Regions from separate parts of the Lysinibacillus sp. UGB7 genome, predicted to be linked through region 3. Evidence: riboswitches for the same ligand, from Rfam matches in the RefSeq annotation. Region 3 holds a riboswitch; each other region holds the start of a gene.
The links. Region 3 has a riboswitch for thiamine pyrophosphate ahead of thiC (phosphomethylpyrimidine synthase ThiC). Riboswitches for the same ligand answer to the same signal wherever they lie in the genome.

Region 1 (10,520 bases), on a different contig from region 3:
AACCCTGCATCGATTCATGCAATGGGTGTAGAATCAAATGAATTATTAATGCGTGCTCGTGAACAAGTAGCAGACATTTTGCAAACTGAGGCGAAAAATGTACTGTTTACTTCAGGAGGTACTGAATCAAATAATACAGCTATTTTCGGTTTAGCGCATGCCAATACTCATAAAGGTAACCATATTTTGACGACAGAAATTGAACACCCATCTGTGTTAGAATCGGTGAAGCAACTTGAAAAAGAGGGCTTTGAAATAGAATATTTACACGTCGATAAATCGGGTGTAGTGTCGTTAGATGAATTGCGAGAAAAAGTTCGCAAGGATACTATTTTAGTAAGTATGATGCATGTGAATAACGAAATGGGTGCCATTCAGCCGATTTTTGAAGCGGCAAAAATTGTCCATGAAGCAAGTCGTGCCGCTTTTCATGTGGATGCGGTGCAAAGCTTTGGAAAATTACCAATAACATTTAATGACGATGAAGGACCGGATTGTATTACTATATCAGGTCATAAAATTCATGGTTTTAAAGGTTCAGGCATATTAGCATTTCGTAAAAAAATACAATGGCAGCCGTATGCACTTGGTGGAGGACAAGAATTTGGCTTACGTAGTGGCACAGTGGCTGTTCCACAAGCGGTAGCACTATCAAAGGCGGCTCGTATTGCAATCGAAACAATGAGTGAACGTGCGAAAAAATATCGTACATGGCAAGATGAAATATGTACGGAGTTAAAAGAATATGGTGAGGCTGTGCATATTTTATCGACACCAAATGGCGCGTCACATATCTTATCATTTAGTGTGCGTGACTTAAAAGGTGAAGTCATTATCAATGCACTACAGAAACGTGGCGTTATTGTGTCAACATCGAGTGCATGTTCTTCCAAGCAAACAAAAACGAGTCATGTTGTAGAAGCGTTAAATATTGATGAGCATTTTAAAAAAGGTGTAATTCGAGTAAGCTTTGGTGCTTATATAGCGGATGAAGACATTACACAATTTAAACAAGTACTGCATGAAGTACTAATGGAACTTAAAGGAGAATACGCTTTATGATTTGGAAAGAAATATTAATTCGATATGGTGAGTTATCTACAAAAGGTCGCAACAAGATGGATTTTATCCGTCGCTTGCGTGAAAATATTCGCCATGCATTTACTGATTTAGGTCATCTACACATACGTACAGAACGGGATCGTATGTTCATCGCTATACAAGACGAGGCACAAATGAACGTTTTACTAAATGGATTACCGAAAATTTTTGGGATTCAATCATTCAGTCCAGTTGCTGCATGTGACAAAGACATCGAGGCGATGAAATCACTTGCAATTACAATTATGGATACATTTAAACATGAACAGTTAACTTTTAAAGTTGAAGTAAAGCGTACAGATAAAACATTCCCATTAGATTCACATGGCATTCAGCGTGAAATTGGTGGATATGTCTTACCTCAATATCAAAATTTATCAGTAAAAGTGAAAAAACCAGATGTAGAACTTCGTGTTGAGGTCCGTCATGATGCAACTTATATGATGGCACAAGTTATTCCGGGTGCTGGTGGCATGCCAGTTGGCTCTAATGGTAAATCATTATTAATGCTTTCAGGTGGTATTGATAGCCCGGTTGCAGGATATTTAATGTTGAAACGTGGAGTCCGTTTAGAAGCCATTCATTTCTTTAGTCCGCCGTATACAAGTCAAAATTCATTGGAAAAAGTAAAAGTACTTGCCAATGAATTAACGAAATTTGGGGCAAATATTCGTCTACATGTTATTCCTTTTACCGAAATCCAAGTACTTATTAAAGAAAAAGTGCCATCTAATGTGTCGATGACAACAACACGCCGTATGATGTTAAAGGTTGCTGACAAAGTACGTGAAGAAATTGATGCACTTGCGATTGTTACGGGTGAAAGTCTTGGGCAAGTAGCAAGTCAAACACTTGAAAGCTTAACCGCTATAAATGCTGTAACTAATACACCGATTTTACGTCCGCTAATTTCGAATGATAAATTAGAGATAATTGAAATTGCTGAAAAAATTGGAACATACGAAACATCAATACAACCTTTTGAAGACTGCTGTACAATTTTCACGCCCGCTAGTCCAAAAACTAAACCAAAGCTTGAAAAAGTCGAGCATTACGAAAGCTTTTCTGATTTCGACGAACTAATCGATCGCGCTGTAAAAAATCGTGAGGTCTATATTTTCCCGAAAAAAGAACAACCTGCTGATAAATTTGTAGATCTTTTATAAAAAAAAACTTCAATTGTTATGCTGTTTAAACGAACTTAAATTTGTTATATATATAGGAAAGAAACCGTCTCAAAATTCTATTTTGAGGCGGTTTTTATTTAATTGCTAATTGGTTTCCTTTGCAGTTACATTTTACCTATAAAATTTTTGTATTAAAAAACAAATAACGCACATTCTATATTCACAAGGAGGTGAGAAACATGACAAACAACAACAACCGCAGTTCAAACAAGCTTGCAGTACCTGGTGTACAACAAGCACTAGATCAAATGAAATACGAAATTGCACAAGAATTTGGTGTTCAATTAGGAGCTGACGCTTCAGCTCGTGCCAACGGTTCCGTTGGTGGTGAAATCACTAAACGTCTTGTACAAATGGCAGAATCTCAATTAAAAGGTATGCCAAACAACAACCAATAAATGCAGAATAAGCATTTATAAACTTAAAACCAGTGACCGTAAAAGGCACTGGTTTTAGTTTGTTTAAATTTACTGTTTTTATCCCGTACTATTGCATTGAAACGATTTCAAAGTGGCAACAGTATGTTGTATATTAACACTTTCACAAATAGTAGAAATAACAGCAATACCATTCGCACCCGCTTTAAAAACTTTCTGTGCATTGGACTCATCAATTCCGCCAATTGCTACTATAGGCAATTCAGGAAGTTCAGTACGAACTTGTTGTAAAAATTCAGTACCGCATGGTGGTTTGGCATCACTTTTTGAAGTTGTTGTAAAAATAGGACCAATACCTACATAATCAGCTTCGTACTGTATAGCAGTGTGCACTTCTTCTATTGTATGAACAGACACACCAAGCAACATTTTTCCGATTTTTTCTCGGATAACCGCAACAGGAAAGTCATCTTGCCCAACATGGATGCCATCAGCACCAAGTTTTAAAGCAAGCTCGATATCATCATTGACGATAAACGGAATATGACACTGTTTGCAAAGCTTTTGACAACTTTGAGCAAAAATTTCATAAGCCTGGCCAGTTAATGCACCTGGACCCTTTTCGCGAAATTGAAACATAGTAATGCCTGATTGTAGTGCTTCTTCAAGCACTTCTAATGGACGGCGCTTATGAACGTTTGTCGAACCCATAATAAAATAAAGCTGTAAATCATTACATTTCATGAATCGTTACCTCACAAGAATCTTTATATTTATGGTAGGCGAAATGATTCGTCGGACCATGCCCATTGCCAATAGATAAATCATGTGTAATGGCGAGTTGAATAAATTTTTTTGCTTCAACTATAGCTGTATCTATAGGTACTTTACATCCAATAAAAGCTGTTAATGCAGCAGAGAATGTGCAGCCCGTGCCGTGAGTATTTTTCGTTGCAATACGTGTCGTTTGCATGGAAAATGTTCGACCATCTTTAAAAAATACATAATCAGTCGAAAAATTTATGTCAGCTAAATGTCCACCTTTAATGACAACACATTGTGTGCCTAGTTGTAAAAGTGTTTGAGCAGCTTGGCTAATGGATGTAAAATTATCGATTTTTCTTCCCGTTAATACTTCTGCTTCAGGTATGTTTGGCGTAATAACAGTTGCTAATGGCAATAAATAACATCGCATTGCCTGCATTGCCTCCCGTTGCAATAAGCTTTCGCCACCTTTGGCAATCATTACAGGATCTATAATAAGTGGGATATCTAAGTTAGTCATCATGTTTGCGATTGCTTGAATAATATCAGCGGAAAAAAGCATTCCTGTTTTGATAGCGCTAATCGGAAAATCCTCTAATAGTGCATAAAATTGTTTCTCAATAAAGCTTGTTTCAATTGGTAAAACACCTGACACACCTAATGTATTTTGTGCAGTTAATGCTGTAATAACTGAAGTGCCAAACACCTTTAATTCTTGAAATGTTTTTAAATCTGCTTGAATTCCTGCACCACCGCCGCTATCAGAGCCTGCAATTGTAGTCACGATACGCATTACTTTTCACCGTCCTTTGACAGATGATGTAACTCATTTAAGACCGCTATTTGAAAATCACCAATATTTTGTGTCGAGCAGGCAGCTTGTTCAGCTAGTTTTTTATAAGCCAATAAAGTGCCTACTAATTGTGTAAATGGCTCGTTATGTGCAACATAAGCTGCGGCACAGATGGCGCTTAATAGACAGCCTGTCCCTGTGACTTCTGTCATTTGATAATGGCCACCTACAATCCATTGCATCTGTTCCCCATCGGTTATAAAATCTTTTTCACCGGTCACAATAACAATACAATCATAGCGTTGAGCTAATTGCTTTGCTTCCTCTTCAATGCAAATTGATCCGCTGCCACTGTCCACGCCTTTTTGCTGCCAACTCACATTTGCAATAGCTGCAAGCTCGCCCATATTGCAACGAATAACAGCAAATTTAACTTCGGCTAATAGTTGATGGACTGTTTTTTTTCGAAAAGTAGTTGCCCCAGCACCAACGGGATCTAAAACAACCGGGATGTCAAGTGTATTAGCCATTTTCCCAGCACGTAACATAGATTCTCTAGTACGGTTATTTATCGTACCAGTATTTAATAATAGCGCAGAAGCAATCTTTACCATTTCATCGACTTCATCGACTTCATCGGCCATTACAGGAGAAGCACCAATTGCCAATAAGCCATTTGCTTGAAAGTTTGCCACAACATAATTGGTTATACAGTGAATGAGTGGCTTTTGTTTACGGATTGTTTGTAAAATCATTGTAAGTCCTCCTTTTTTGGATGGACGTAAGCATGCAAAAAAAACTCTTTTTCGTGCAAGGAATCCACGTGAAAAGAGCTTTTCATCAATAACAAGATGTATTGCTCCCTACGTCAGTATTAACTAACAGGTTCAAAGGGTCAGGTTTTACCTTCTCAACTCAGGATGAGTCCCCCCGCAATCATGATTTTAGTTGACCAAAATGTACCATACTTTTTCACGGTGTACAATAGCGAGTTTTCATTATAGGAAAAGCAGTGACTGATGCCATATATAGAAGCATGATAGTTGTCATGACTTTTTAAAAATAAGGCTCCTTCCATTGAAAATCATGAAAAATGAGTTTTATAATGAGCATAGCGAAGGGGGCATATGCCATGAAAAGACAAGAATTACTCGCACCAGAGTGGTATAACATTGCAGAAGAACTTGAAAAGTATGCACAGGATCCAACTAAAAATGCTTTAATAGTTTATAACGAAAACGAAGAAATACAATATATTACATATAAAAGTCTACTTGAAAAGGCAAATCAGGCAGCACATGTATTAACATCTCAAGGATTAGTAAAAGGAGATGTACTGTTAGTTATGGTGCCGAGGTCCGTTGAGGCATACATTGTTTATATTGCAGCATTAAAGGCTGGTTTGACGATTATTCCAAGCTCTGAGATGTTACGTGCAAAGGATATAGACTATCGAATCACACATGCTGATGCAAAGGCTGTTATTGCATATGAACCGTATATTGAGCAATTTGATGAGGTAGCAAATTTAGAGGACGTACAGCAGTTTGTCATAGGTCGTGCACATGCTCCGTGGCAACCACTGCTAGAACAAATGGAGAATCAGCCAACTACTTATACAAGCTCTACGCCGACGAAGAGTACTGATATTGCATTTCTTGCTTATACAAGTGGTACAACAGGTAATCCAAAGGCTGCTGTTCATACGCATAGCTGGGGGTACGCACATTTACGGACAACAGCACCAAATTGGTTAGGTGTTCAGGAAAATGATATTGTATGGGCTACTGCAGCACCAGGATGGCAAAAATGGATTTGGAGTCCATTCCTTGCAACGTTAGGAAGTGGTGCAACAGCTTTTGTATACAAGGGGAAATTTAATGCAGCAACTTATTTATCATTACTTGAAAAATTTGAAATCAACGTGCTGTGCTGTACGCCAACAGAATATCGGTTTATGGCGGCACTTGAAAATTTACATGACTTTAATTTGAGTGGAATTCGCCAAGCTGTATCTGCAGGAGAACCGTTGAATAGTGAGGTTATGAAAATATTCTTGCAAAACTTTAAATTACAAGTACGTGATGGCTATGGTCAAACTGAAAATACATTACTTGTTGGGACAATGGTAGGTATGGAAGCACGTGTCGGCTCCATGGGTAAACCAACGCCAGGAAATACTGTAGCTATTATTGATGATTTTGGCAACCCAGTTGCAGAAGGTGTCGTTGGTGATATAGCAGTCCATCGTGAAACGCCGGCATTATTTAAAAAGTATTTTAAAGATCCAGAACGAACAAGCTTACAATTCCGAGGTGATTGGTATATCACTGGAGACCGTGCATATAAAGATAAAGATGGTTATTATTGGTTTGAAGGACGCGGTGATGACGTAATTATTTCTTCAGGCTACACAATTGGGCCATTTGAGGTGGAAGATGCTTTGATGAAGCATCAACAGGTGAAAGAGGTCGCAGTGGTAGCGAGTCCGGATGAAGTAAGAGGAAATATTGTAAAGGCATTTGTTGTATTACATGATGGGCAAATAGCCCATGAATCACTTATTGAAGAACTACAAGACCACGTAAAAACGTTAACAGCGCCCTACAAGTATCCACGTGCGATTGAATTTGTAGAGGAGTTACCAAAGACTGCTTCTGGTAAAATTCGTCGTGTCGAACTACGTCAACAAGAAAAGTATCGGTATACTCAGCAATCATTTCCTAGGAAATAATGTCGAAAATCAAAGTTCATTTTTATAGTATGAACTTTGATTTTTTTAATGTGTAAAGGACATTATTTATGGGGAAATTTATAAGATAAAATTTTTGCATAATATTGCAAAAAAGTGAAACATTTTAGACGTTGGGACGTATAACGTGTTGAGGAGGCGGAAAGACATGAATGTTAAAAGGTGGGTAGCCTTAGTTATTGCAGGTGTATTATTATTTGTTTCACTAGGTATTAATACCATATTTGCAATATTTAAAGCAGATTTCTTTGGTAACTTTGACAGCCTAATGGCTGGCAATAATTTAGAGGTATTTGAAACGGTGATTGAAGGAGAAGATTTTAATAAAAGGATTGCGTACTTAAAAGTTGATGGTGCGATTCAAGATATTGGATCTAGCTCATTATGGCAACCGGTGGCATATGATCACCAGTTTTTCTTAGAGCAATTAGACAATATTTTATATGATGACACAGTAAAAGCAGTTGTTTTAAGCGTTAATTCACCAGGTGGTGGTGTCAAAGAATCAGCAGAAATTTATAAAAAGCTATTAAAAATTAAAGAAGAACGTCAAATTCCAATTTATGTATCTATGGATTCGATGGCAGCTTCAGGCGGTTATTATATTGCCGCACCTGCAGATAAAATTTTCGCACATCGTGATACGATAACTGGCTCTATTGGTGTCATCATGCAGTCAATCAATTACCAAGAGCTAGCTGAAAAAGTAGGCGTAAAATTTCAGACATTTAAATCAGGCGAACATAAAGACATGTTAAGCCCGATGCGCGATGTTACAGAAGAAGAACGTATTATGATGCAAGATATGATTAATGAAACCTACGAAGAATTCGTTGATATAGTTGAAAAAGGTCGTAATATGTCTGAAGCAGATGTTAAAAAGGTAGCGGATGGTCGTATTCTTGGAGGAACAAAGGCACTTGAAGCTGGCCTAATCGATGAAATTGGCGATGAGGAAGCAACGATTGCAGCTTTACGTGCTGATTATGGTTTAGAGGATGCAGCACTGTTTGAATACACATACGATATGGGTGGCTGGCAGTCTTACGTTGGCATGAAGATTGGTTCAATGTTTGGCCCGTCTGCTGAGGAAAAAATGCTGATGAAGATTATGGCTGACTATAAAGCGCCAAAAATGATGTACTTATACGGCGAATACTAAGGAGGGTGTACCATGACAAATAATGAATTCGTTATACTAGGGCAACCCTCTTTTGAACCAGGATCTCTCTCTAATAAGACAGAAACTGTTTTAGAAACTAGACACTATGCATTAAAAACAGCTGGCTTTTGGGTACGTTTTTGGGCATTCTTATTGGATGGACTGCTTATAACAGCTGTTGGGGGAATACTTGTAAACCCGATTTTTTACTTAATGGATTGGTCGTTGTCAGAAACAGTATGGTATGCGCCCATTTCTATTATTTCAGCCATTATCTATTATGGCTATTTTGTATTGATGACAAAATTTTTCGGGCAAACTTTAGGGAAAATGGCTTGTGGTTTGCGTGTGGTATCATTAAAACATGATAAGTTAACATGGTCAGATGTCCTTTTCCGAGATTGGATTGGCCGTTTTATTAGTAATATCTTTATGCCACTGTATATTTTTGTAGCTATTTTGCCAGACAATCAAGGCTTACATGATTTTTTTGCGGAAACCACTGTTGTCCATGAAAAAATCTATGTAGAAAAAAAAGAAGAGCCTACAGCTTTACCTCTTCCCAAGAAAGACACTGAGCCTGAAAAGCTGGAGCAAACGCTAGAAGAAAAAATAGAAGATTGATGGTTGGGCTGTCTCACAAAAAATGAGACAGCCTTTCTATTTGTTAAGTCAACATGATATGTTGTACCCGAGCGGACATGGACAGACGCAGAGTGTAGGTGAGTATCCAAGTATGAATTGATAAAACGTTTCAATATCTACTGCGAAATAAATAAGCAATGAAACTATTAGAAAAACATGAGGTCTCCAGAAAGATCATTTTTCAGTTTAAGCTGTCTCAGTTGCATTTAATTCCCCACATTTAGTAATATTATGTACATATGATGAAGGAGGCGTTTATTATGGCACAAGTAACATTTAAAAATGGTCCAGTAACACTAGTAGGGAACGAAGTAAAGGTTGGAGACCAAGCACCAGCTTTCACTGTATTAGCAAACGACTTATCACCTGTTTCTTTAAAGGATTCAGAAGGGAAAATTCGTTTATTTAGTGTTGTCCCATCATTAGATACAGGTGTATGCGATGCGCAAACACGTCGTTTTAATGAAGCAGCAGCAAACTTAGGCGATAATGTAGTTATTTACACTGTATCCGTGGATCTTCCATTTGCGCAAAAACGCTGGTGTGGTGCTGCAGGCATCGATGCTGTTCAAACAGTTTCTGATCACCGTGATCTTTCATTTGGTGAAGCATATGGCGTGTACATTCAAGAATTACGACTTTTAACACGTGCAGTATTTGTAGTGGATGCAGCTGGTAAAGTAACATATGTGGAATATGTCCCAGAAGCTACAGACCATCCTAACTATGAAGCAGCGATTGCCGCTGTAAAAGCACTAGCGTAATCCGCTTCTTTTAGGCTAAGATAATACTAGACAAAGGAGCTGTGACAAGTTTGTTGTCACGGCTCCTTTCTGCGTGAAAGGAAGTTTTGTATGGAAAAGATCGAGAAATTATTTGCATTGCTGAATGAGCATGCTGAAAAGCTAGAAAAAGAACAAAATACAACACTATTAGAGGGCATGCTGGATGGTTTAGAGGCATGGCTAGATGGGGAAGTTGATTTCTCACAGGAAGATACAACGAAAGAAGATGTGCGGAAAGCAATTCAAATTGCCATCTTAAAGGGAATGCGGAAAGGCTCCCAGCCAAATCATCAAATGACGCCAGATACGTTGGGCTTATTAGTAGGCCATTTTGTTGAGCAAATTTTTGCTGAGCGTTTCGAAAAAGGAAAACTCTCTATAATGGATCCAGCTGTTGGTACAGGCAATTTACTATTGACTGTTATGAACTTACTGGATGGTAAAATAGAGGCTTCTGGGGTAGAGGTTGATGAGTTACTGATCCGTTTAGCGGCAGCAACGGCAGATTTAATAGAACAACCCGTATCCCTATTCCGACAAGATGCACTGCAAGATTTATTAGTAGATCCCGTAGATGCGATTGTTTGTGATTTACCAGTTGGTTACTATCCAAATGATGATGTGGCATTGGATTATGAATTGTGTGCAACCGAAGGAATGAGCTATGCACACCATTTATTCATTGAACAGTCTGTTAACTATACGAAGGACGGCGGTTATTTATTTTTCCTAGCGCCAACTCATCTTTTTGAATCTGAGCAATCAAAGCAGTTGCATAAGTATATTCAAAAACATGCATGGATCCAGGCTATTATCCAATTACCAGATACCATGTTTGCCAATAAAGCACTTGAAAAAAGCATTGTTATTTTACAAAAACAAGGTATGAATTATAAAGCGCCAAAAGAAGTGTTACTTGCGAAGGTGCCAAATATGCAAAATAAACAAGCACT
Region 2 (10,520 bases), on a different contig from region 3:
TCACTACACAAGGACAATCATTTATGGCAAATATGCCGACTGAAGAAGTCTTTACAGCTCCGTTAAAAACAGGTGTAAACGGCTATGTATCTAGCACGAAGCCATTAAGCTACGGTGGTAATATTATCGATCAATTTACATTAACATTTAAAGAAGGACGAATTATCGAGGTGCAGGCTGAACAGGGGCAAGCAATTTTAGAATCCCTTGTTGCAACAGATGAGGGTGCTCACTATCTTGGTGAAGTGGCACTTGTCCCACATCAATCACCTATTTCTCAATCAGGTTTATTATTTTACAATACATTATTTGATGAAAACGCCTCGAATCATTTAGCCATTGGTAGCGCTTATGCATTTTGTATTGAGGGTGGTAAAGATATGTCTCCTGATGAGTTACTTGCAAATGGTCTCAACCAAAGCCTAACACATGTTGACTTTATGATTGGCTCTGCTAATATGAATATTGATGGGATAATGGACAATGGTCAAATCGAACCAATTTTCCGCAATGGCAATTGGGCTTTCTAGAGAAATAGACACCTATTTATAGTATTCTAGCCAAGGTATGTTATGGATGTCATAAATTATCCTTAGATTTTCATAGCAACCTATTGTATAATGAGAGTAAATATTATAGTAGATTTATTAGTAGAGAGGAGCTTTTCAATGTTCATCACAACTGTACTTGGCTTTTCAGTCGTTTTATTAATTTCTGTTGCATTCTTCATTCACTACCTACAAGTTGGTTTAGATTCTAAATCTTCAGTAACTGTAGATCCAAAGCCAAACGAAAAATTCTAAGCCTATTCAAAACAGCTACTTACCGTAGCTGTTTTTTCACATTTTTGTAACATCTTTATTTCGATTCGCTAAATAAATTACTAAACTCCTTTTTTTTATCATAAAATTGCGCGAAAATTGTCATTATTATTTGCATATTTATATTTTTGCTCTAAAATATTTCTGTAAGGAAGGGAGCAATCTTTCATGACAATGTTAAAAGATATTTTAGAGTTTAATGGGGATTTCGTTCAAGAGAAAAAATATGAGCCTTTTATTACAACAAAGTACCCTGATAAGCGAATCGTTGTTTTATCTTGCATGGATACTCGACTTGTAGAGCTATTACCTAAAGCTATGAATTTACGCAATGGTGACGTTAAAATCGTTAAAAGTGCAGGGGCATTAGTTAGTCACCCATTTGGTGCGGTTATGCGTAGTTTACTTGTAGCTGTATATGAACTACAAGCAGATGAAGTATATGTCGTTGGGCATTATGACTGTGGTATGAGTGCGGTGGATCCAGAAGCTATGCTAAGCAAAATGGTAGCGCGTGGTATTAACCCAGAAACCATTAAAATGATGGAATATTCAGGGATTGATTTAAAAGAGTTTTTACGTGGTTTCGGTGACGTAGCGACTAGTGTGACAAAAAGTGTCGATACAATTCGTAATCACCCACTAATGGTAAAAAATGTGCCTGTTCACGGCTTAGTAATCGATCCAAATACAGGTCGTCTTGATTTAATAGAAGACGGCAATAAACAATAATCATTTCTGCTCTGTGCTTCATGGTTTCAATGTGATGTCGTGTTAGCATATTCATTCGTGCAGTTAAACTATACTTTTAAAAATAAAAGATGTGACTATCTGTCGAAATCTCGAAGGATAGTCACATCTTTTTCATGATGATTCATCTACACACGCATACATATAGTGGTCCACCCATTGCCCGTTAATGTACAAAAGCTGCCTTAGGAGCCCTTCTCGTTGAAATCCTGATTTTTCTAAAACACGGATAGAAGCGTTATTTTGTGTTGATACGTATGCCTCCACGCGATGCAAGCCAATTTGTTCAAAAGCAAAGCGAACGACCAATTCTACTGCTTCTGTTACGATGCCTTTTCCTATATAAATCTCATCCATTGCATAGCCAACAAATGCACTTGAATACGGCAAACGTTTTACAGCATAGAGAGCAATATGCCCAATTAAGTTATTTGTACCTTGCTCATAGATACCGAAAGAAAATTCTCGCTTTGAATCCATTAAATACAAGCTTTCTAGAATTTTTTTATATTGAGCGTCCACTGTATAGTATTCAGGTCGTTGTAATGGTTCATATGTAGACCAAAAGTATTTATTGCGACTTACGAGACCAGATAAATTTTGTGCATCTTTTTCTTGGAATGTGCGAACGTAGCATTTTCCCCCTTGAATCGATACCACATTTCCACCCTTTTTCCTCAGTAGATTCCAAATTTTTAATACCATATCTCCACACTTGCCTTCCGATAATTGTCAGTACATGTTCATCTCGCCTCAACGGTCAGTAAGACGACCACCTCAAGTTGAATCCGTCGTACTTATCACTTTTGTGAGCGATTAACTGGCCGTAAAAGTCCTATTGCTTTCAACGAATCATTAGTGCAAAACCCCGCTGATTGAAGTTTTACTTTATTGTATGTAAAAAAAGATGCTGCTACAACTAAAACAGCTCATGTCTTGTTAGCACAGCATCTTTCCGATTATTTATTTTGTTTGCTCTTCTTTTTTCGATTGCTCTCGTAATACTTCCATGCTAGACGATTCAGCATCTTCTAAATAAGATTTATCTAACACATTGGTTAAATGTAAACCACGTTTTTGTGCTTCCTGCTCAATATGTGCAATTGTTTCTTGTAATACTTGAACCCTCGCATGTTTTTTATCGTTGCCTGCCACTAAAATCCATGGCGCATTCTTTTTATCTGTTTTATCAAACATATCATTTGCAGCTTCAATGTACTGTGGTGTTTTTTCACGGTTTCGCCAGTCTTCATCCGTCAATTTCCACGATTTATATGGATCTTGTTCGCGTTCTTTAAAACGTTTTAACTGCTCTTCATCTGACACATGAAGCCAGAACTTCACGATAATATAGTCGCCATCTGTTAGAAGCTTTTCAAATTGATTAACTTCCTCGTATGCACGAGCCCATTCGTCCTTTGTTGCGAAACCTTCAATACGCTCTACTAACACACGTCCATACCACGAACGGTCGAAAATAGCGATTTGACCATGCTGTGGCAACTTCCTCCAGAAACGTTGTAAATAGTTATAGCGAAGTTCATGTGGTTGAGGTGCAGAAATTGGATGCACGACATAACCACGTGGGTCTACACGTTCGATCAGACGCTTTATCGCGCCACCCTTACCTGCCGCATCCATACCTTCAAACACTAAAATAAGCCCGATTTTATTGTTCAGTAAAAACTGCTGGGCATTTAACATTTCATATTGGAGTACTTTTAATTTCTTTTTATACATTTTTTTATCTAGTTCAATTGATAGGTCTAGATTTTTTAAATTTTGAGTCATTAAAACTTCACTCCTTACACTTGGATAATCTTATTGTACTAAAGAAATATATGGATGCCTATCCAAATGGCAAATTGTAGATAAATTTGGCGAAACAAGACGATACATTATTGCCAATTTCCGCTATAATGAAAATAGAAAATTTGTGACAGTCCTATACTTATTTGTCTTTTCCCTATACAATTTAACACGAAGGGAGAGGAAACCATGCCTCAATTTATTTTGATGACAATTTCTTATATTGTCGCACTCATCCTAACCTTTTCATCCTATTTCATAAAAATAAATGGTCAATCTTCGTTAGAAATCTCTAATCGTTTTCCCGTTATGTTTGCACCTTTTAATGTTAGTTATGTAATTTGGATTGTAGTTTACTTTTTACTCGGCTATTGGTTAGTTATGAATTTCAAAAAGACAACTATTAAACAGACTGTTCTCTTTAGTAGCGTCAGTATATTACAGGCGTTTGCCATAGTGTTTTGGCATCAGGAATTATTTATCGTGTCACTTTTGACTACGTTAATATTAGTAATTTATTTATTTTTACTGTACAATACGTTCCCACTTAGCAATAATGCGCTGACAGGTCGAGTACCGTTTTCAATCTATTTCGCATGGGCGACATTTACCCTGATGACAAATGCAAGTTTTACATTAACATCGTATGAATGGAACGGCTTTGGTCTTAGCAATCCACTTTGGGCAGTTATCTTACTGACTATAGGCGTTGCCATAGCGCTACATATTCGCTTTCATCACTTTGATATTGTCTATCCGAGCGTTTTTATCTGGGCCTATATAGGTATTGCATTACATAATGGCTTTGATGAATTACTCGTGACAACAGCAGCCTTGTTTTTATGTGGTGTGCTTCTTGTCGGTATACAATTTATTAAAAAAAATCCTGCCTACCAGAAATAACTTGGTAAGCAGGATTTTTTCGTATTTACTTTTTAACTAAATTGACTCTTCATCTAATGTTGTTAAAATGATTGGTTTGTCTTTTGTAACAATAATCGAATGCTCGATTTGGGCAACTAATGATTTGTCTGGTGTAACAAACGTCCAGCCATCACCAGCTTCGACGATATGCTCTGCTTTGGCTGAAATGAACGGTTCTACCGCTAACACCATTCCCTCTTTCATAATCGTTGAATCCCATGCATCGTAATAGTTTAAAATGTGATTGGGCTCATCATGCAAAGAACGGCCTAAACCGTGACCTGTTAAGTTCATGATGACTGTTAAATCGTTGGCATAAGCTTCACGCTCAACAGCTTTCCCAATTTGGTTTAATTTAGAGCCAGCTTTTACCTTTGTCATCGCACGATCAAAAGCACTTTTCGCTACGCGGCAGAGTTTTTCTTTATCTTCATAACCTTCTCCGACTACAAATGAAATACCAGTATCGGCAAAATAGCCATTTAGCGAACCGGACACATCGATATTAACAATATCGCCGTCTTTAATAACACGGCTTCCTGGTATACCGTGCGCTACTTCTTCATTCACACTAATACAAGTGTAACCAGGGAAATCATATTCTCCCTTTGGACCAGAAATAGCTCCTGCTTCCGCAAACATGCGACCTGCAATTTCATCTAATTCAAGTGTTGTCACACCTGGTTTGGTAGCAGCCTTCATTGCTTCACGAATTTCAGCACAGATACGACCGATTTTTTTAAAGGCTTCAATCTCTTCTTGCGTTTTTACAATCATTTTTAACGTCCCTTTCATCTAATATATACACTCTAATATATCACAACCACAATACAATAATGAACAATACGCGCCAATTAACTCAGAAAAGCCGCCTGCACTATAGAGGAACAGACGGCTTACTCTTTACGATTTTCGTTGCATTAATTGTGGTGCTGCTGTAAATAAAAGAACACCTGCGACTACTGTTAAAATTGTTGCAGGTAGCATATATGTGCCATTGTAAAGAATGGAATATATCCAAGCATTTTGCTCGCCAGCATACTCAGCGAAGAACACAGCTCCTGCAATCGTATGTGCTAAATAACGTAAAAAGCCTGCTAAGACGGTTCCAATGACAATATAAATAGCCATCTTCTTTTTGTTTAAATTTGTCGCTGCCTCAAGTACAGGTTTACGTACAAGCGCCGCTATACCTACTACCGTGAAGGCAACACCATAATCCAATAAACCTTGAAGCCAGTGTACAATATACGCACCGAACATTGTTTGCATAACGCCGATCAGTAAGCCCGTTGTCAATCCTGCAAAGAGACCCCAGCGAAATGCCATTAAAATAATGGGTATCATCACAAGACTAACTGAGCCACCCTGTGCCCATACTTTAAAAGAAACTTGATCGAGTACAAGACCCACCGCTGCGAAAATCGCAATCTCCACCAGCATTAATAGTCTTTTTTTGTCCATAATATTATTCTCTCCTTTGTTCCGATGTAGGATACAAGAGCAGGAATAGAAATCAGTTATTTAAATATGTGCTCAATCTGGCAATCTATTATGCTTCCACTTAATTGCGTTCGGATTGACAAGTGTTTAGTTCTGCAAGAAAGGGCGCCTTGATGTCGGTCATTTCGAAAAACACATCATCCTACAAATTTAGGCTAATTCCCTCAATTGATTCCTTGTCAAAATCCGTTACACTAACTGGAAGCTTGCTCTTCATACGGCTGGCATTGGAACAGCCTCCGAAAAAGAGCTACAATCATCTTCAGCCTGCTACCTATAGAGGAGAGGGCTTTCCAGATGAATGAAGATAAAAAAACGATGCCAGGACAGAGCCTCACATCGTAAAAGTGTCGGTTTCTATCCACATCCCTACGCAAGCTTTAACTTACAGGTTCGAAGAGTAAAGGCATTACGTGCCCAGTCTCAGCTGACATCATCAGCTCCCCTTGTGGTCGTTACATCTTAAATTTGCTTGAACATCCTCATTGTACGCAAACACTTTTGTGATTACAACCATTTCTTCATTAATTTTTTGAAACTTTCAAGATTCTCATGCGTAAATAAATAAAAAGGAGGGACTACTATGGAGAACCAAAAAATATTATCTGCATTTAGTTATCTCAGCATATTTTTCGCACCTTTTATTGTGCCGTTAATTGTTTATTTTGTGTCAAAAGAACATGAAGTGAAGCGCCATTCAATCCGAGCGCTTATCTCACACTTAATTCCATTTCTATTCGGTATCATTTTCTTTATCGTCTTCGTGTTTTCATCAATGTCAATGACTACGTTTGAACCTGACGTAAGCGATAATACATTCATCATCATTTGGTTTGCTGCCTTTGCGATTTACTTACTCGTATCTCTTGGAATTGTTATATGGAATATCGTTCAAGCTGTACGCGTTATCCGATAGTATTTATGTTTCATTCTCGGGTTAAAGGGAACTTAACCGTTGGGACTTTTTTTATCCCAACGGTTACTAGTTGAACCAATCGGGCACTTACGACGGCTTGATTTTCACGCATCAAATGATCATCTGAGCCCTCATCAGTGCAGGACAAACAGGTAGAAATAATAAAGGGGAGCTGGTATATCATGAAAGTATCTAAATTCGTAAAAACTGCTGTTAAATTAGCACCTATTGTGATTCCAATCGTCAAAAAAGTAGTTGCCGCTAAAAAAGGCACACTCCCTAATCCAACAACCCGTAGAAAATAAAGTAGAAGGCGTATCCTTGTTACAAAGGAAAACGCCTTCTCTCTATTTCACTTCAAATCGTGTTTTGCTATGTCCACTCAAGGTTTTTTCAACATGTAGAACAGCAGGCATGGAAGCCTTTAGTTCAGCTACATGCGAAATAACGCCAATCATACGACCTGATTCTTGTAGATCAATCAGTGTGTCAATCGCCTTATTCAGTGCTTCCTCATCAAGCGAACCAAAACCTTCGTCAATAAACATTGTATCGATTCGAATATTCCCCTGAAAGCTTTGAATGACATCTGCCATTCCAAGCGCAAGACTTAAAGAGGCATTAAATTTTTCTCCACCAGATAATGTTTTGACATCACGAATTTGATCGGTATAGGCATCGTACACATCTAGACCAAGCCCACTTTGTTTAGCGTGCTTCTCTAATCGATCTGATCGTCGAAGCTCAAACTGCCCATTCGATAAATGGTACAGACGAATATTTGCTGCTGCTGTAATTTTGTCTAAATAGTTTATTTGAATATAGCGCTCAAAGGAAAGCTTTTTTACATTCTGCCCATTCAATAGAGCATGGAGCTCCTTGACACGCCCAGCTTCTTTTTCAAGCAATTGTATTTCTTCAGCCGTTTCTTTTACTTTCACTTTAAAGTCACCGCAAGCCTGTGCAAAACCTTTCGTCCGTTGCAATGTATTAAATGCTTCCTCGTACGTCTCACGAAGCCTCTCTAACGAATCCTCTAATAGTGCTAAATTCTTCTTCTCTTTCCCATTAAGCTGCTTGGTGCCTTCTGCAATTTGAATTTGTAATGTGTGTAGCTGCAAAACATAATCGCTACAAGCTTTACGCAAAGTTTCCATTTCCATCATGCTACGCTTTGCCGCATCATACGCTTGATAACTTTCAAAGCCCGCCTCTTTCATACTTATTGAAAATTGTTCACGTTTTTCGTTGAGACTCACTTGAATCTCCTCATATGCTTTTTTTGCTAGTTCCTCAGCCATTACCGCATTACTCGCCGCTTCCTTTGCAGATTGTAAATTTTGCTGACTAGCCTGCCAAGCTGTTTGTAAGGCATTTTTTTGTACCCCAATGTCAGCGATAGCCTGCTTTAACGCCTGTAATGTTTCAAGGTTTTCAGGAATGTGCTTTTGTTGCTCTTCCACAATTACCTGTTGTTTTGTTAACGCCTTCTGCTGTTCAGCTAAATAGTGCTCTAGCTTTGTTTGTTTCTCTTGTAGCTGCTCTGTTCTTTCACGTTGACTCTTTTGCTCATTTCGTGAGACAGCCAGTTGATCATTAACCACTTTTAACAGAGCGACCTGCTTCTCGACATGTTGTAACGCAGCGTTTAGTTCTGTTTGTTGACCTTGAGAGATATGATTAGCATCGATTTGTTCTATTGCCTCTTGAAGAAGGATCTTAGCTGATTTTAATGTTGCCTCTTTTTCAAAATACGTACGTTCATCCGTCTTGGACTTCGCTCGTAATAACTCTAATTGTGCTTCCTCAATTGTCTCTAATTGCTCATTATGTGTTATTTGATGTGTCGTACTCCCACACACTGGGCACGGATCTCCCTCTTTGAGTTGTGCTGCCAAAATCCTTGCCTGACTCGCAATCCATTGTTGTTCTAACTGTTGCAGCGTCTGCTTATTATCTTGATATTGGTGATCCGCTACATAAACAGCCTGTTCTGCTGATGCAACCGCTCTCTCATATTTCTCTACTTGTGCTAATAATGCCACTTGTTCACGGAGCTTGGGAAGCTGTTGTAAATAGTCTGCAAATGGCGCCACTTGTTCTTCGTATTGTTCGATTTTTTCAGTTACATACTGTAGTTGATTTTGTTGCTGTTGTAAAATTGTCAGATTATCAGCTACCGCTCGCTTGGCTGTTCCGACGCCTTGCTCATCTATTTGTAATTGCTGACGATTACCTTCAAACGCTTCAAATGTCGGCAGTAGTGCCTGTAGCTTCAATTCTTGCTGTAAGACTTGTTGACGTTCCGGTTCTCGGGCTTCTTCTTTGTCAAATGATTCTTGTGCTACTTTATATTGTGCCTCAATTGTTTGCATATTTATAGTTGCTTGCTGATAGGTTTGTTCTTTACGATTTTGCTCAGTTCGTAGGTCCTTACACTGTTGTTCAAACATAACAAGGCGCTCTGCTTGCTCAGCATATTTAATCTCTTGTACTTTGGCATCATAGACATCTTGCTGTTGCTCTAGTGTCTTCAGCCGTTCTTGACGACTAGCATGCTCTTCAAATTGCTCATTGAGCGCCTTCGCCATACTATAATGTTCTTGCTCCTTTTGATGGTGATTATAAGCCTCATTATAACGCTGCTGTTCAACCTGTATGCTTTCTCTATAGAAGGTTTGCTCCTCCTCTAGCGCAGTCATTAGTTGATGCATGTTTTCCGTGTTATTTGCAATGCAAGTAAATAATGCTGATGAACGTTGTGGCAGTGCACCAGCAATCTGACCCAGTAAATGTTCTTTTAGTTGCTTAGCGCGTTCTAAATCTTTTTCAGCTTCCTTACGTTTTGCATCAAGTTTTTTTGTTATGTCACCGAAACGATCCGTTTTAAAAATTTTGCGTAAAATTGCTTCTTTATTCGTAGAATCTGATGTTAAAAGCTTACGAAATTCACCTTGAGGGAGCATGACAATTTGGCTAAACTGATCTTTCGTTAAGCCTACAATTTCCTGTAGCTTTTTATCTACTTCATTGGTCTGTTGTTTTTCTACAATACTAAAGTCAAGTTGACCCTCTTTGACATGAGCCAACTCAACTTTCTTACCCGTGACACTTTTATTTTTTGCTTTTATATGACCAGGTTGACGCAAAATTTGATACGTTTTCCCATGCATTTCAAAAACGAGTTCTACAGCTGTATACACATCATCTTCAGCAAATCCGCTTCTGAGCATAGCGGTATCCTGGCGATCTTCACCACTGCCAGAACCGTAAAGTGCATAACAAATAGCATCAAAAATTGTTGTTTTCCCAGCGCCTGTTTTCCCTGAAATGGCAAACAAACGGTGTTCACCAAGCTGTTGAAAATCAATGACTTCCGTATTTTTATATGGGCCGAATGCAGTAATGGTTAACTTTAAGGGCTTCATTTTACAGCCTCCCGTTCCTCTTCAAGAATATCCTGGAGCATTTCTGTAAATAAACGCTCGGTTTCTCGATTTGGCTGCTCACTATATAAATCTGCATAAAACGCACGAAATAAGTCGATGTCTTCTACTTTCTCCGTCTCAATCGCTTGAATTTCCTGCGATAATTCCTCACGTACCGCCTTACGTTCTATATGCAGTGCATGCGGAAACACAGTACGAATACGTTCCATAGGTGAAGCAACGGGCATATCATCTGTTAAGCGAACAAAAACATAATCTTCACTAGGTGTTAACTTTAATAAATCATCCATCAAGCCCTCGACCACACGTAAATCACGTCTTGCTACAAGCTTGCGTTTTTCTACAGTT
Region 3 (10,520 bases):
AGCTCTTGCTTCAGCGACATCTTTATGGAAGCTAATGCGAGATGAATTCAACAATTGGATCTTATTAACAACTTTATCAACGGATGTATTGGGCGCGATAGAAGATGTCAGTATTTTTTGTGTATCTGCGCTAACAAAGGACTTTTGTGCGGCATTCAATGTGTTATACCAATCTCTCGTTTCAATAACGTTTTGATAGTAATTAATGGATGTCGATTCGACAGAAGCTAACTTTTCTTCGATTTGTGTCGCCAGTCGACGATAGGCTACCCTTGTTTGCTGGTGATTTGACAGTGTGCCATAATTCGTTACGTATTGCTTCTCTGTTTCTGTTAATGCATTGTAGGCTTTATTAGCCGCCTCTAATGTTGGTTGAAATGATGAAACGGTATCATTAATGTTATTAATGAGCTGTATAACGTTCGAAACATTAGAGTTGTAGTAATAATAGTAATTGTAACTATAATTGTATATGTATGCTGTCTTTGAATTTGCCGAGATATCAGCAGCAGATGCTGACGTAGTAGGTGTAGTAAGAATGAGCGAAGGAACTGCTACTAAAGCAAATAAGGCAAGGCTTCTTTTGTGTTTCATATACGTGAAAACCTCCTATTTCTATAATTACTAATTTTATCATAGCTTAGGATATTTTTATGCATTTTTTGGATGAATAGGTAGATAGGTCGTGATTTTTTTATATGAATGTGTATCTTCGGTCCTTATGGGAATGGGAGAGACGGATAGAATGGAAGTGTATAACAAACAGCAGGCTATGGATTTTTTGATTTTTTCCTTAGCCTGCTGTTTTCTATTGCTGGAGAAACGGATAGAATGGTCGAACTGACGGATAGAATAGCAAAACTGCTGGATACATTCAGCCAGATGGAGAGGAAAGTTACTTTACACTTATGAGGCTGTATGATGCATTAAATAATACAGTTGCTGTCGAGGAACAATATTTATTACTAAAGAAAATGTTGGAGGAGCAATTAGCTCTAGAACCGAACGACAGGATTAAGAACTGGTTTACTAGTTGGGAAAAGAAAAGAGCGTTGTCTGAAGCTGATATTTTGGTTGAGACACGCCTTTTTTGTCTTGTTTAGATTGTAATGATTTAAAATGTAGCAGAATTTCTGAGATAAACTTAATTTTTCTATATTAAGTTGTTAAATCTTTTGTTGTGATATGAATATCCATACATTATGATTATTTATAAAAAATGGAGGTGTTTGTAATGAAAAAATCCAAAAGTATTGCTTTAAAATTATCTTCTTTAATCATAGGATTATTTTTAGTGCTGTTTATTACTTATACAGTAGTAACAAGTTGCATCTTATATAATCAAAGTGTGGATGATGCAGAAGATGCAACACTTCAAAATGCTCAATTTTCTGCTGCGAAGATGAGCGAACGCTTTAAGAAAGCTAATGATACATTACAAACAACTAAACGCATAGTGGAAACAATGCACAATAATGGCGGACTTTCAGCTGAAGGCTTAATGGATATTTTGGAAACCAATCTAGTAAAGAACGATGATTTGATTGGAGTAGGAGCTATTTTAGAAAAGGAATCTGCGCAAGTAGAGCCGACTATTGATGTTACTTTAATTGATACAAAGGAACGTTTCATACCCTATATGTCAAAAAACGGCAATAAAATAGCAACTACTGCTATAGAAGGACTTGAAGAAAAAAGTAGTGCACAATGGTATTGGGTCCCTAAAGAAGAGGAGCGAGCTATACTTACAGAGCCTTATGATTATAAGGTGAATGGCGAAACAATCTCGATGACAACAATATCTGTCCCGCTAGTTAATTCCTCGGGTACATTCTTTGGGGTGTTAACAGCTGATTTATCCATTGATTTTTTAAAGGGACTGGCTGATTCTATTAAGCCGGATGGTGGGTATGCAGGTATTATTACTGCTAGCGGCATATTAACGGTAAATAGTATTAATGAAAAATTAGATGGTACATATATGCAAGATGTAATCGACTGGGCAAGTGTTAATAGTTTCATGGAAAATGGTAAACCAGACAGTATGTATGTGGATTCGAAGCAATTAGGAGAAAAGTCGTATAATGCTTTTGCACCTATGGTATTGGACGAAATTGACGAAACCTGGACGGTTCAATTAGTTGTACCAAAATCTAAGATTCTTGAAACCTATAATCAGGTTCTTGTATTCACTATCGTAGCGGCAATTATCATTGTTATTTTAATGGCAGCTGTAAGTGCATGGTTTATCTATAAACAATTGAAGCCATTAAAGCTTTTACGTGCATCGATAGAAACTGCAGCGGATGGAGATTTAACGAAAAAAGTGGATGAAAAATATATTAAAGCAGATGAAATAGGCGCAGTTGCAGTAGCTTATAATCATATGTTAGACAAAACGAATGATGCTATACATACGGTGTTGCATTCTACAACGTTGCTCAACCAATCATCAAATCATGTTCATGAAGCATTCAATGAGATTGTAGCTTCTAGTCAGGAAGTTACAGTTGCGATAAATGAAATTGCTCAAGGTGCTTCAAAGCAATCGGAAGACACGGAAGAAACCAATTATCGAATGATGGATCTTTCTGATCAGATTGATACGATTACACAGTTATCCACTCAAATGGAAGAGCTTTCTAGCAAAACGCAAACGACAACTGAAAAAGGTATGAGAGAAGTTGATAGTTTGCGTGAACGTAATGCGGAAACAAATGACATGAATGGACGAGTACAACAGCAAATTGAAACATTAACTTCTAACATTGCAAATATCAATCAAGTCATTGCATCCATTCAGGGGATAGCGGAGCAAACCAATCTGCTTGCACTTAATGCGAGTATTGAAGCCGCTCGAGCAGGAGAACATGGGAAAGGTTTTGCAGTGGTAGCCGAAGAGGTTAGAAAACTAGCAGAACAGTCGAAAAATGAAACGGATGTAATTAAGACAACCGTAGATAGTATATTAGAAAACTCTAAACAAACAGTACTCGTAATAGCATCTAATGCTAGTTTAATGCAAGCACAAAATGAATCAGTACAAAGTACGGAGGTAGTCTTTAAGGACAATAGTGAGTTGTCTAGTTCTATTGCAAATGCAATTAACGAGTTACTTGCTAAACTTTCCAGTATGCTAGAGCACAAAAACCAAGCAATAATGGCTATTCAAAGCATTTCAGCTATTTCAGAGGAGACAGCTGCTTCTGCAGAAGAAGTAAGTGCTTCAACAATTGATCAGCAGGCAGAGTTAGAAAAGGTTGCAGATTCAATAAGTAATATGAATAAAATTTCGCAAGAATTACAAGAGGTTGTTCAACGTTTTAAACTTGCTTAATAAAGGATTTTGCTCAAGGTGGTTTAAATTCTTTCTTCAATCAGAATAGCATAGCATGAAAAACAAAAATCTGTTGCTTTCTGCGGGTAAATAGCAAGCCTCTTTGACAGGGGCTTGCCTAAAATTACTTTCCGTGTTGAAGTCTAGCAGATTTTTTTAGAATGAAAAATTATTATGAGCAATCCATTAAAAATGCTCTTTTCAGGTTAGTTGAGGCACATTGACCAGGCAGGCGGATAGTTCTACTATAGAAAGAGATGGAAGGGGGGACTACTACATATGTATCTCGGCATGATTTTTTTTCAGATTGTTGCCCCTATTTTGGTGCTGCTTGTACTTGGGGCCATGTTGCAGAAGAAATTTAGATTTAATTTAAAGGCATTATCCCATCTTATTACCTATTGCTTTATGCCTGCTGCGGTTTTTGTAAATTTATATGAAACGAGTGTGGAGCCAGCGGTACTAGGACAGGTGGTGCTATTTATCGTACTTTTTATTGGGAGTCAAATGGCGCTCAGTCATTTTTTAGCAAAGGGGCTAGGTTTAGCGAAAACAGAGACTGCGGTATTTAAAAATAGTGTTGTGCTCATTAACTCAGGTAACTACGGGATACCGGTGGCCCAAATGATATTCGCGGCCCAACCTATTGGCGTGGCTATTCAAGTCATCCTCGTTATTTTTCAAAATATGACGACTTATACATATGGTTTGTATAATCTTATTTCCTCGACAAAATCCGGGATGGCTATCCTGAAAGATTTTTTGAAAATGCCTATTATTCATGCGCTTATTATAGGTGTAACAATGAATTACTTCGACATCAGTATTCCGCAGTTTATTCGAATTCCAATCGACCATGTAGCAGATGGTTTTATCGCTGTTGCACTCATTACGCTTGGCGCACAACTATCCCAGCTTGAAATCAAGTCGATGTTTAATAAAACTGTTTTTGTCAGTTGCTTTACACGATTGATTATTGGCCCAGCTGTGGCGCTTGTCATTATTTTTGCGCTTGGCCTAGACGGTGTTGTGGCTCAGTCACTCTTTATAGCTAGTGCTTTTCCAACATCACGCAATAGCTCAAGCCTTGCTTTAGAATACGATGTTGAATCGGCAACTGCTGCACAAACAGTGTTATTTTCAACCATAGTTAGTTGTATCACAGTGACCATAGTTATTTACGTTGCAGAATTACTTTTTACGTAATTTTACTTGCTGTAGAAATATCGGCCATTACAAATTGTACTTCAAATATTGTCATCATGGTTTTAACATATGGCTTCCATCTATTAGCAATATCTGCTACACTAACATCAAATTGAATAGCTTTAACTAGGGGAGTCTGATGAGTCAGGCTGAGAGGGAAACGCTTTGAGGTTTCTTGACCCTTTGGACCTGATCTGGCTCATACCAGCGTGGGAAAGTTAATGATTATCACAGTACTTGCACTTTGTGATAAATGAAACCCTTACATTCACAGCCGGATCCAATATTTTTTGGATTCGGCTTTTCTTATGTAGCAAGTTGTTGGGGTGAGCTAGATGGTCCTTTCATAACAATATGTAAAAGGGAGCGAAGTAGTTTATGACAACAGTTAGCGAAAAAAACATTACGATTATGTCCAGTTTTGATGGAAGCAAAAAGGTGTATGTAGAAGGCTCACGGCCAGATATTTTAGTGCCAATGCGTGAAATTCAGTTAAGTCCAACGACTGGAAACTTTGGAGAAGAAGAAAATGCACCAGTGCGTGTTTATGATACAAGTGGCCTGTATACAGACCCTACTTACAAAGTAGACATTACAAAAGGTTTGCCTGCTTTAAGAAGCGGTTGGATAAGGGAACGTGGGGATGTAGAAGAATACGAGGGTCGTAAGATAAAGCCAGAGGATAATGGCTTCCGCAATGTAGCTGATCCTCGTATGAAAGAAAATGTCTTTCTTGGACTTGATCGAAAACCTCTGCGAGCAAAAAAAGGACGTAATGTGACGCAGCTTCATTACGCAAGAAAGGGCATGATTACACCCGAAATGGAGTTTGTAGCAATTCGCGAAAATTTAGATCCTGAATTTGTTCGTGCTGAAATTGCTGCTGGTCGTGCAATTATGCCGTCCAACATTAATCATCCAGAGGCAGAGCCAATGATTATTGGCCGTAACTTTCATGTGAAGATTAATGCAAATATCGGTAATTCGGCTGTATCTTCATCCATCGCTGAGGAAGTAGAAAAAATGACATGGGCAACACGTTGGGGTGCAGATAATATTATGGATTTATCTACAGGGAAGCATATTCATACGACACGTGAATGGATTATTCGTAATGCTGCGGTACCTGTGGGAACTGTGCCAATTTATCAAGCACTAGAGAAGGTAAATGGTGTTGCTGAGGATTTAACGTGGGAAGTGTACCGTGATACATTAATCGAGCAGGCAGAGCAGGGGGTTGATTATTTCACAATACATGCAGGGGTCTTACTGCGTTATGTGCCTTTAACAGCCAATCGTGTCACGGGTATTGTTTCGCGTGGTGGTTCCATTATGGCGCAGTGGTGTTTATTTCATCATGAAGAAAGTTTCTTATATAGTCATTTTGAAGAAATTTGCGAAATTATGAAGACGTACGATGTGGCTTTTTCTTTAGGGGATGGCTTACGTCCAGGTTCTATTGCAGATGCCAATGATGAGGCGCAGTTTGCAGAGCTTGAAACACTTGGGGAGCTGACGCAGATTGCTTGGAAACATGATGTACAAGTCATGGTTGAGGGGCCAGGTCACGTGCCGATGCATCTGATTAAGGAAAATATGGACAAACAATTAGAAGTATGTAAGGAAGCACCTTTTTATACATTAGGTCCACTTACGACAGATATTGCACCAGGCTATGATCATATTACATCTGCTATTGGCGCAGCGATGATTGGTTGGTTCGGAACGGCGATGCTTTGCTATGTCACACCAAAAGAACATCTAGGTTTGCCAAATCGTGAGGATGTTCGTGTAGGGGTCATTACGTACAAAATTGCAGCACATGCAGCTGATTTAGCAAAAGGTCATCCAGGGGCGCAAGTACGGGATGATGCCCTATCAAAAGCACGTTTCGAGTTCCGTTGGCGAGATCAATTCAATTTATCTTTAGATCCTGAACGAGCAGTCGAATACCACGATGAAACATTGCCAGCAGAGGGGGCAAAAACAGCACATTTCTGCTCGATGTGTGGTCCTAAGTTTTGTAGTATGAGAATTTCTCAGGATATTCGTAACTATGCAAAAGAAAAAGATTTAAATACGACAGAAGCCATTCATCAGGGCATGCAGGAAAAGGCAGAGGAGTTTAAAAAGGCCGGCAGTCAAATTTATCAATAACAAGGATTAGATAAAAGAAACGCTATTTATGCTACCTATACACTAAGACAGCAAGAGGACAAGGGCTTTCTAAAAGTCCTTCGAAAAATATACTGCCAATTTTCCTGTATGGTGAAAAATAGCACGATAGGATAACTCTAAGCATACTGTTGTTACATTTGGGACAACCCCTGTATTTTGATTATATTCACATAATGATAGTGGTTTACAAAATGGCATTTCATCTGGTTTCAATACCTTTCTACGTTTATATGAAATAAAAAAAACCCCATGCGAAGTCGCATGGGGTAAAAGTTGGATTTAGATATCAATAAAACTGGATAATTAAACGTTAGTTGCTTGTTTTACATATGGATTTGACAGGTCCATACCCTCTAATGAAAGACCCATTGCAGTTGCAACACCTTCACCGTATGCTGGATCAGCTAAATAGCAGTGTAAGATGTGGCGGCGTTTAATGAATTCTTCAACAGAAGCCATATCATTAGCTGTATTTTCAAATAAACGTTGTTGTTCTTCCGCAGTCATTAGGCGGAATAATTTACCTGGCTGCTCGAAATAGTTGCTGTCATCTTCACGGAAGTCATGAATGCCAGCATTGCCATCGATACGTAATTCAGGCTCTTTATGGTCTAAGTTGTGTTCCCACTCACCATAGCTATTTGGCTCGTAGCTCATTGTTGAACCAAGGTTGCCATCAAAACGCATAGCGCCATCACGATGGAAAGTACGGAATGGACATTTTGGTGCGTTTACAGGTAGCATATAGTGATTTACGCCTAAACGGTAACGTTGTGCATCAGCGTATGCGAAGATACGACCTTGTAGCATTTTATCTGGAGAGAAGCTAACGCCAGGAATAATGTTAGAAGGTGCAAATGCCGCTTGCTCTACTTCTGCAAAGTAGTTGTCTGGATTTTTGTTTAACTCGAATTCACCAACTGGAATTAGTGGGAAGTCGCCTTTGTACCAAACTTTTGTTAAGTCAAATGGATTGTATGGTAATGCACGAGCTTGTTCTTCTGTCATTACTTGAATGTACATTTTCCATTTCGGGAAATCGCCTTTTTCAATTGCTCCATAAAGGTCACGTTGTGAAGATTCACGGTCGTTACCGATTACCTCATTAGCCTCAGTTCCCGTTAAATTCTTAATACCTTGTTCTGTACGGAAGTGGAATTTCACCCATACACGCTCATTTTGAGCATTGATAAAGCTGTAAGTGTGAGAACCGAAACCATGCATATGGCGGAAGCCGTTCGGAATACCACGATCGGACATAACAATTGTAACTTGGTGAAGGGCTTCTGGTAATGAAGTCCAGAAATCCCAGTTTGAATTTGCGTTTTTCATATTTGTACGTGGATCACGTTTTACTACATGGTTTAAATCTGTAAAGTGTAGTGGATCACGGAAGAAGAATACAGGTGTATTATTACCGACTAAATCCCAGTTACCTTCTTCAGTATAGAATTTAAGTGCAAATCCACGGATATCACGTTCTGCATCAGCTGCACCACGTTCGCCGGCTACTGTAGAGAAACGAGCGAACATTTCTGTTTTCTTGCCAATGTCAGAGAAGATTTTTGCTTTTGTATATTGCGTAATATCATGCGTTACAGTGAAAGTACCAAATGCACCAGAACCTTTTGCATGCATCCGACGTTCAGGGATAACTTCACGGTTGAAGTTTGCTAATTTTTCGACTAACCATACATCTTGAAGTAAAAGAGGTCCTCGTGGTCCTGCAGACATAGAGTCATGGTTACTTACTACTGGGGCACCACCTGCTGTTGTAAAGCGACGGCTACGATCATTTACGTTTGTCATAATAGTTTACCTCCTGGAAAAATTGTAAGTCAAACTCTTCATTTATAACTATAACAAATCTAAAATAGAATTGCTAGTAGATTATAATAATTATTGTTAAAGAATTTTTATATTAAGATATAAACTATTAATATATGCATAATCTAATAAGATTATGCATCACTTTTGATGAATGACATAAATTTAAAAAGATTTACTTAAATGACGGTAATCCTGTTAGCTGGCACTTTCTGTAGTAAGGCATGTAAATAATAGAATGACTTTAAAGTAGATAGAAGTGAAGGTTTCTATCTAGTTTCTACTATACGCGTGTTGAAAATAGAGTGTGCTAATTGAAAATATACTAAATTTAAGTGGCTGTATTTTTCAAGTTTTACGATAACGATTAGGTGTAGTACCTATTTGTTGTTTGAATATTTTGATGAAGTAATTTGGGTCATCGAAGCCATTTAGAAGTGCGATTTCACTAATCGCAAAATCTGTTTCGACAAGCATTTTTGTAGCATTTTGAATGCGCATTTGCTGTAAAGAGCGTTTAAATGGTAAGCCTTGCTTCTTTGAGAAAATCGTGCTCAAATAATTGGGGCTAATCCCTAATTTATAGGCAACGAAGGGCAAGGACAATGAACTATCCTGAAACTGTTGCTCGATAATTTCTAGTGCCAGTTCTACATAGTCTGCTTTTTTCTCCATGCGAGCCTGACGAGCTAAGGCAATCAATGTTTGTGTAAAAGAAATAATGCCATTAAGTATTGTATAAAGTATGGGATGTTCAATAATTAAATGAAAAAGCTGACGATAGTTTTGTTCGATAACAGCCTTCTCGTGCAATTTATATTTCAGCATAAAGCGTCGAATTTGAGCCAAAACACTTGTCAAATGAATTCGTAAATCATCCTGTTCGTAATAAATCCCTTCATTAGATAATCGATATAAAAAGGCTTTGATTTCTTCAAGATTTCCGTCTTCTAAACTTTTAATAAGTAATTGTTGCTCTTCTGGTGTTAATAACGGATCAAATGGTTGCGTTTCTAACTGTCTGGTCGCATAAAAAATATGGCCGAATCCTTCGTAAAAACTTTGATGAAGTGCACGCTTGGTTAAAGTGTACATATTTTTTAATGTTGCAGGTGTGTAGTCGTAAATCCCGATATTAAGAGAACTATTATTGGTGAGTCTCCACTCCTTCATCAATGTGCGCACATCTTTTTCAACGGTTTTAATATCTTGTATTTGAAATAGACAGACAATACTTTCTGCTAATGGATAGATTTTCATATGATGGTAAATTGGCGTTTGCTGAATCCAATTGTACAGTTTATTTAATGTTTCAGGATGCTCAGGCTCAATCATCGTGAAGTACATATCTGTATCTAAAGAGCTGGTCTCGCTATCTAAAAATAATCTATAGTAAAATGTTTCGTCTGTATCTTGGGTATAGGCTTTCTTTACCTTCGCCGTATGAATCGAAATTGTAGCAAGTTTTTGCTTTAAAATTTCTAAATCAATGGGTTTTACAAAAAGGTGTGCAACCTGCAAATCAATTGCTTTCATGGCATTTTTAAATAATGGTTCTGTCGTTATTGCAAAAATAGTGCCAGAGTGTTTTTGTAATAGCTGATAAAGCTTCGTTAAACGGTTATTAGGAATTAAATCGATATTCAGTAAAATTACCTCAGGTTCAAACTGTTGAATGCTCTCAGTTGCTTCAGAAATAGCCGTACACATTTCAACTATAATATCTCCAGGGAAGTAAGTTTGTAAAAACCACCGAATACCTGATAATTCTGTAGGGTCTCTATCAATCAATAAAATTCGCATAACAATTAACCCACCTTAAAATAATCTAGTTTCGTAAAAAAGTAATATTATATTATTAAAAATAACATAAAAATCATTAATAATTCCTGTTTTCTCTTTTAAAATTCTCTATTTTCTGAAAAAAGGAGTTTGTACAATATAAGTAGAGGAATTTCTATCGATATAGATA

Region 1: linked by a shared signal. The riboswitch ahead of thiM (hydroxyethylthiazole kinase) and the one ahead of thiC (phosphomethylpyrimidine synthase ThiC) in region 3 are both predicted to bind thiamine pyrophosphate.
Region 2: linked by a shared signal. The riboswitch ahead of thiT (energy-coupled thiamine transporter ThiT) and the one ahead of thiC (phosphomethylpyrimidine synthase ThiC) in region 3 are both predicted to bind thiamine pyrophosphate.

Annotation. Positions count from the first base shown of each region.
Region 1 covers NZ_JBMGUV010000018.1:71,620-82,139, reverse strand. The annotation lists gene ACOMCU_RS16805 (cysteine desulfurase family protein) at 1-1,062, shown strand, start outside; gene thiI (tRNA uracil 4-sulfurtransferase ThiI) at 1,059-2,267, shown strand; gene ACOMCU_RS16795 (alpha/beta-type small acid-soluble spore protein) at 2,468-2,686, shown strand; gene thiE (thiamine phosphate synthase) at 2,765-3,409, opposite strand; gene thiD (bifunctional hydroxymethylpyrimidine kinase/phosphomethylpyrimidine kinase) at 3,399-4,223, opposite strand; gene thiM (hydroxyethylthiazole kinase) at 4,223-4,978, opposite strand; TPP riboswitch at 5,067-5,165, opposite strand; gene mbcS (acyl-CoA synthetase MbcS) at 5,356-6,957, shown strand; gene sppA (signal peptide peptidase SppA) at 7,124-8,137, shown strand; gene ACOMCU_RS16765 (RDD family protein) at 8,150-8,761, shown strand; gene tpx (thiol peroxidase) at 9,043-9,546, shown strand; gene ACOMCU_RS16755 (class I SAM-dependent methyltransferase) at 9,637-10,520, shown strand, end outside.
Region 2 covers NZ_JBMGUV010000026.1:45,969-56,488, forward strand. The annotation lists gene ACOMCU_RS20130 (aminopeptidase) at 1-530, shown strand, start outside; gene ACOMCU_RS20135 (hypothetical protein) at 669-803, shown strand; gene ACOMCU_RS20140 (beta-class carbonic anhydrase) at 990-1,553, shown strand; gene ACOMCU_RS20145 (GNAT family N-acetyltransferase) at 1,686-2,276, opposite strand; gene ACOMCU_RS20150 (polyphosphate kinase 2 family protein) at 2,535-3,362, opposite strand; gene ACOMCU_RS20155 (hypothetical protein) at 3,570-4,283, shown strand; gene map (type I methionyl aminopeptidase) at 4,320-5,081, opposite strand; gene thiT (energy-coupled thiamine transporter ThiT) at 5,208-5,768, opposite strand; TPP riboswitch at 6,157-6,264, opposite strand; gene ACOMCU_RS20170 (DUF4870 domain-containing protein) at 6,391-6,723, shown strand; gene ACOMCU_RS20175 (hypothetical protein) at 6,906-7,028, shown strand; gene ACOMCU_RS20180 (AAA family ATPase) at 7,071-10,151, opposite strand; gene ACOMCU_RS20185 (exonuclease SbcCD subunit D) at 10,148-10,520, opposite strand, start outside.
Region 3 covers NZ_JBMGUV010000055.1:1,204-11,723, forward strand. The annotation lists gene ACOMCU_RS26780 (hypothetical protein) at 1-594, opposite strand, end outside; gene ACOMCU_RS26785 (methyl-accepting chemotaxis protein) at 1,235-3,337, shown strand; gene ACOMCU_RS26790 (AEC family transporter) at 3,617-4,543, shown strand; TPP riboswitch at 4,662-4,776, shown strand; gene thiC (phosphomethylpyrimidine synthase ThiC) at 4,922-6,700, shown strand; gene ACOMCU_RS26800 (catalase) at 7,025-8,530, opposite strand; gene ACOMCU_RS26805 (helix-turn-helix domain-containing protein) at 8,897-10,351, opposite strand.